DNA from 2 places in the Paenibacillus sp. NPDC058367 genome. Region 2 is predicted to be linked to the other one. Evidence: predicted binding sites of a transcription regulator. Region 2 holds the regulator's gene; the other holds the start of a gene.
What was found. Region 2 encodes CtsR, which represses protease genes until heat stress. Its sites were predicted from a motif close to ATGGTCAATAAAGGTCAAACA; they were not measured.

Region 1: the regulator CtsR is predicted to act here: its motif matches at 1,365-1,385, upstream of clpP (ATP-dependent Clp endopeptidase proteolytic subunit ClpP).

Annotation. Positions count from the first base shown of each region.
Region 1 covers NZ_JBHXIZ010000005.1:37,592-41,010, reverse strand. The annotation lists gene ACFWMP_RS23530 (sugar-binding transcriptional regulator) at 1-770, opposite strand, end outside; tRNA gene ACFWMP_RS23525 (tRNA-Arg) at 1,204-1,278, shown strand; gene clpP (ATP-dependent Clp endopeptidase proteolytic subunit ClpP) at 1,472-2,068, shown strand; gene ACFWMP_RS23515 (GDSL-type esterase/lipase family protein) at 2,164-2,802, opposite strand; gene ACFWMP_RS23510 (PdaC/SigV domain-containing protein) at 2,888-3,419, opposite strand, start outside.
Region 2 covers NZ_JBHXIZ010000011.1:987-4,405, reverse strand. The annotation lists gene clpC (ATP-dependent protease ATP-binding subunit ClpC) at 1-189, opposite strand, end outside; gene mcsB (protein-arginine kinase McsB) at 225-1,289, opposite strand; gene mcsA (protein-arginine kinase activator protein McsA) at 1,318-1,842, opposite strand; gene ACFWMP_RS30285 (CtsR family transcriptional regulator) at 1,873-2,334, opposite strand; gene ACFWMP_RS30280 (GNAT family N-acetyltransferase) at 2,722-3,419, opposite strand, start outside.

The DNA of each region.
Region 1 (3,419 bases), on a different contig from region 2:
TCATCCAGCTTGCGGCGGCGAGTCATTTCAATGGCATCCCCAATCCCATGTACAATAATACGCGAACTGCGGATGATTTGTACAATCTCTCCAATATTAGAGTCAAGTGCTAGTGACTGGTAGGCATCCCCACTAAGTAAATCAGGTACATGCAGCAACCGGTAATTCGCTCCTACCCGTTTTGCCATTGTTGAGGCAATCGTATTGGCTTGAATCTCCATACTCTCTCCTAATCCACCACGCGCCGGAACAAACCAAGCGTTCTTATAGGAAAGGGATAACGGCGGTGTCAGTTGATCAGCCATATCGGCAAGCGTTGATCCACCTGTGACAGCAACTATATCATCTGTACGAAGTACACTGAGCAGTGCTTTTGCACCCGCTCGGCCAAGCTCACGTTTGGTGAACGGCGATGACTCACAATCACCCGGCACCACAATAACTTTATCCAGACCGTACGTTGCCCGAATTTTCTCTTCCAGCTCATCCAGACCAAACAGGCTCTTAACAACCGGCTCTAGCAAATCAAGCAGTCTACGCCCAGCAGCGCTAATGCGCATGCCAACGCTCTCGATCTCAATGAGCCCTTGCGATTTCAGAAGATCCGTCTCGGCACGCAGTACCCGCTCAGTCATATCAAGCGAAGCGGCAAGCGTTCTGCGCCCAATTATATCGGACAGCATGATCTGATGAAGAATCGTGTACCGTCTCTTAAGGGTTTCCATGAGATCAGGCAGAAGCTGCTTTTGGATATCTAATAAATTACGCATACTTTCACTCCTGCAACTTCGTCTTCCTCTATTCCCTTGTTCATGGTCTCAAAATGTCCCGGGTAAACTTTTTAAGTCCCACTCATATTCTAACCAAATATTGCTCGAAGTGCAAGTCTTCCGAGAGTAGAATTCTCAAGCGCTTGTCTTCTTATACATTTATAGGATTGGGAAAGAGATTCAGCTCCAAAAAACCTGTCATTAACAATCCAGATTCTTTAGCTAAGTGAAACACAATGTACGCTTGTCCACCTTGAAGACAAGGGATAGAGCCTGAGTACAGTATTATTAAAAATATAAGAAATTACAGGTTTCACGTTATATATCATCCTTATATTTCTACGAGAAACGGTTGTCGTCAATAAAGGACGACAGCGTCGTTTCTTCCTGTCCATTGCAATTGCACAGAAATTGTATTATAATCATTTTTGTTGCGCCCGTGGTCCAATGGATATGACGTAGGCCTCCGAAGCCTGAGATCCAAGTTCGATTCTTGGCGGGCGCGCCATTAATTTCACTTTTGTACATAATTTAGTAGTGCCTATACTACTACTTAACCAAAGAGCCGCGTGTCGGCTCTTTTTTTTGAATATAAGTTTGACTTTCTTTGACTTTTTGTTTGAATTTGTTTATCATGTGGGTAATACGGCAAGAGTAAAAATGAATACATTTGAAGAACCAATATCAAGGAGGTTTTCCACGTGAGTTATATTCCTATGGTAGTAGAACAGAGCAACCGCGGTGAGCGCGCTTATGACATCTATTCCCGCCTGCTGAAGGACCGCATCATTTTCCTTGGAACGGAGGTTAATGACGTGGTAGCCAATTCTATCATCGCACAAATGCTGTTCTTGGCTGCCGAAGATCCGGAGAAGGACATTCACCTTTACGTGAATAGCCCCGGCGGTTCCATTACTGCAGGTATGGCTATTTTTGATACAATGCAGTACATTAAACCGGACGTTTCCACCATCTGTGTGGGTATGGCAGCTTCTATGGGAGCTTTCCTACTTAACGCTGGCGCTAAAGGCAAACGCTTCGCACTGCCTAACAGTGAGATCATGATTCACCAACCTCTGGGTGGTGCTCAAGGTCAAGCAACGGATATCGAAATCCGTGCCCGTCGTATCCTCAAATTGCGTGATAAGTTGAATCGTATTCTTGCAGAACGTACGGGTCAACCGCTAGAACGTATTGAGAAGGACACTGATCGTGATTACTTCATGACTGCTGCAGACGCGGCAGCTTACGGTATCGTTGATAAAGTCATCGAGAAGACACTGCCTAGCGGTGTGTAAGCTATAAAACAACACAAAGAGGCTGTGCCCTATCCACTTGATGGTTAGTGCACAGCCTCTTTACTTTTCAGACCACTACTTCATACGAATCTCAATTAATACAAACCACCATAACCAAGCCCATCCAGTTTCTCAGCAATCACACGGTAGCCTCGACCATTAGGATGTAAGTGGTCAATTGATAAAAGCCCTCTCTCGTTTCCTGCAAACTCACTATAAATAGAAGCAAATCCACATACCCGGCTACTGTACTGTGAGGCATAACTGTTAAACTGCCTTACCCACTCTGTAGCACCTACTACCTGAGGATAGGGATTATACAATCCCACAATTCGAATGATATAAGGTCTACGCGTTCCCGCCTTCAATTGGAAGAGGATACTCATAATTGCAGCAAAATTCTGTTTGCACTCTTGCAATGATCTTCGCAGCTCTTTAGATAAATTTTCAGGTTGTCTAGCTGCAGCCTTCGCTGCATGGATTAAATCATTACCACCAATGGATAGAGTGATAATATCCGCTGCTCGAATGGCTTCACGCGTCATAGAGCTTCCGCGTAGCCGCTGTTCCAATTCAGAAGTAGTCAATCCATTCACGCCCAAATTCGTGGAGGCTACGTTAGAACGCAGTCTCCCTTCCGCCATTCTACGGTACACCGGTACAAAACCGTTACCTGGCAGAGCGCCAAATCCAGTCGTCAAGGAATCGCCAATTGCAGTGTATTGATAGCTCATAGCTCTCCCCCGTTCATAAACTAGTTACTCCATTTAGCATATGAATTCGAGGTGATTCTGGTAAGGGGGAGATGTCCAGTTCTATTTATTTTACAGCAGCAAATGGGCTGCCGCCTTCCGGCAACAGTTCTTTGAAAGTAAAGATGTATTCCGGGAACCCCGCAGCATAAGCTGTGTATTCATACAATTGGAAGAACAGAACGACCTGATCATCCTTCAGATAAAAATACTTTTCCGTATTCAATCCGTTGAATCCTCCCAAATAACTTTCCTCCGCTTTTACTAGCTTGTTTAACTTAGCATTCAACTCTTTTTTGTAGTTTGGGTTAGCTCCGAACAGGTCGCCCAACAGCAGACGTTTGCCATCCTTGAGCGAAAAGGTAAAAGCCTCTCGATTGGTCATACCATGAGCGCCGCCCGTATCGCTATACTCTGACATCACTAAACTGATCACACCATCCTGATTGTAGGTCACCACATAATCTATATCATAAGTATACTTAGGCTCTGACCCGGATCGATTCGAGATATCCTTCTCCGCGCCTTCAGCGAATTTCATGGCACTGTCTTTCAAAATATCATTCATGGCCTGCTGTGCATTGGAATTGCTTAATCCA
Region 2 (3,419 bases):
TTCGTCTTGGATTTTTTCAAGACCTAGCCCTAAAGCTATTAATGCCTTAGCAGCAATGCCGTCTCCTTCACGAATAAGTCCGAGCAAAATATGTTCTGTACCAATATTGTTGTGTCCTAAACGAACAGCTTCTTCCTGCGCCAGCGCTAGCACTTTTTGTGCGCGTTCCGTAAATCTTCCAAACATCATATCTCCTGCACCTCCATGAATAATAAATATCTATATTAATGTTGTGTTCCCAGTGTCTCTCGGAGCAGTTTTGCCCGATACATATCTCGTTCAGTAGCGTTCAGCTCATCGCCGAACATCTTTTGCAGAAATCCTGGCTGTGTCTTAACGTTAAGTTCATTAAGCACTGAAATCGAAAGACCTTCCAGAATACCAAGGTCAACCCCAAGTCTCACATCAGACAAGCGTTGAGCAGATTCTTTAAGCTCCATAAGAGCTGCATAACATAAAATTCCGTAAGAACGCTTCACTCGGTCTGTTATTCTCAGGGCGGAATCAACAAGCAACCGTTCACGTGCATTTCGCTCATGCTCAATAATCTGGGTAACTACACTGTGAAGGTTCTCTATAATTTCACTTTCCGTTTGACCGAGAGTGATCTGGTTAGAAATTTGAAAGATGTTCCCTACTGCTTCGCTACCCTCACCGTAAATTCCTCTTACAGTCAATCCCACTTGGTTCACTGCAGACAATATGCGATTGATCTGATGAGTCATTACAAGCGCTGGTAGATGCAGCATTACCGAGGCACGAAGCCCAGTACCAACATTGGTGGGACAACTAGTCAAATATCCTCTTTTATCATCAAAAGCGTAATTGACTGCTGCCTCGAATATATCATCGATCGCCGTCGCACGATCCCATGCTTCTCTAACCTGAAGACCAGGAAACAGACACTGGATTCGCAGATGGTCCTCTTCGTTAATCATGATGCTGACCGACTCATCTTCATTTAATAAGACAGCCGCACTGCGCGAATCATTAGCCAAGTTAGGACTGATTAGATGCTTCTCAACCAGTACCTTTTTGTCCAGTTCATTCACTTCATCAAGCTTTAGGAGTTGAAAAGATCCGAAATCTGCAGCTGCTTCCTCATGAAACACAGGAGCCAGTAGCTCTAATACTTCTTCCGATTGCTCTAAGGAAGCCAGCATTGGGAACGGAAGATGCTCTAGATTACGGGCAATACGCATACGACTGCTAATTACAATCTCGGAGTGACTACCTCCAGAACGCATCCAATCACTAAGCGCTTGTTCAGTAAATCGGAGACTTGACATGTCATATCCCCCCTATATATCAAAGACTTTACTCTTGTGCTATTTCTTTTTCAAGTTTACGAATCTGATCTCGCAGCTCCGCTGCTTTCTCGAATTCTTCTTGTGTAATACTTTGCTGTAATTCCTGCTTGAGTTCATCAATTTGGCGTCTAAACACAATCTGAGCTCCTGCACGTTTCGGAATCTTACCTACATGTGAAGTACTGCCATGCACTCGCTTAAAAAGCGGGTCCAGTGCACTGTTAAAATATTCATAACAGGAGCTACAGCCAAAACGGCCTAATTTGCTAAACTGGGAGTACGTCATCCCACAATTCTCACATTGCAGACTCTGCGTAGTCTTCGTTGCAGCCGACTTCTCCTTGCCGGCACCTTCAAGATCAAGCAGACCTGAGAGCAGACTGTGGATAGAGAATCCTCCAGCCGTTCCGGGAATGAGTTCACCCTTCTCCCGTGCACAGCTCTCGCAGATATGAAACTCCGTCTTCTCTCCATTCACGATCTTAGTGAAGTGGAGTGTTGCCGGCTTGACGCCACATTCCTGGCATTGCATAAGCGAAAGCCCCTCCCTTATGGTTGACAATTATTTGCCTAACAAAGAGATTAACATCGCCTTCATAATCTTGGCACGAATCTCATCCCGGTATGGAATCTTAACCGTTAGGCATTCCCGAGAAACAGCAGCGCGCATAAGGCACGCTTCACGCTTACTTAGAAAACCAGCTTCCTCCAGCTGATAAATCAGCCCTTCAGCAGCGTTCTGATCAATCCCGCCACCTATAGTATGGTTTAAATGGGCATGCAGTGCTACGTTAGGTGGTAATTCAAAACGTTGAATACGAATATATCCCCCGCCACCACGCTTACTTTCCACCACATAACCTTTTTCCAGAGTAAAGCGTGTACTGATGACATAGTTGATCTGTGACGGTACGCATGAGAACTGGTCCGCCAGGTCATTTCGCTGGATTTCCACCGTACCTTCGGGACTTTCATGCAAAATATTCTTCAGATATTGTTCGATAATATCAGAGATATTGCGCATCACTCATCCTCCAGTGCTTAAATCTTTATAATACCGATTGCAACTTGCATTCATAATGACAATGGTCTTTAATTGAACTTAAACATTTGTGGATAATCCCACGTGTTCAGAAGATCGGATAGATGTCATTATGCTTCGTTGACTTTGACTTTCTTTGACTTTTTAATATTATAACATATTCTGTGCTAATTCCAAGTGGATTCTCTTATTTTTCACTTTTTTCAGCGAATGTATTCGGAAATAAAGAACTCTCCCAACTTCTTTCGAAGGGGAGAGCCTAATTTTTGTCAAGTATAAACGCCTTCGGTATCCTTATTAGGGCGATAAGCGTTTATGCGAGAAATATAAGGATAATGTATAGCATGAAACTTATATTTTCTTATATTTTTAAAAATGATCAAATAAAGCTGTCTGTGCTTGTGGAATAATTTCTTCAAACCATTCCAGTGCTGCTGCGTGGCCAGAGACACTTCCATAACGTGCCATCTCTGTTGGTCGTTTGTATCCAAGCATCAAGGCCGTCAAAGTGCCTATATCACATCTCAAGTCTGCTTCCGCCCGTTCCCCTTCCACTCGAATCAAAGTAGCCGAGCCCTCATTAGAGATATTCCATGCCCATAACCCATCATTCCAAGGTGCATACTTATCTTCGATATATATAAGCTGCTTCTTTTGACTACTGTTTCCTCTGAAGGCGTAAGTTTCAATGAATGACTTGGCATTAACAATCCGCCCCATAAAATAAGGATAATTCTCTTGTCCTATACGTGGATCTGGCAGCAAGAAAGGTAATATGTCATCCGAAGGCACCAGCTTTAAGGATGCACCGGTCACCATCGAATCATGGTTCGCAAGAAATGTCCACAGCCCCTGCCGAGCTTGTTCATTCAAAAAAACAAATTCATCAATAACCAGTTCTCTGTTCTCTACCTTATACAGCACATATCCCTCTGGTTCACCACTCTTGGAGTAAAATACTGCACTCTTTCCTTCATCATCTAGAACAGAGTTCTCCCACCAGTCCAAATCGCGCTTAAGTGTCCCGTTATATCTGACAGCGAATCGATTGTATAGGCTATCTAATA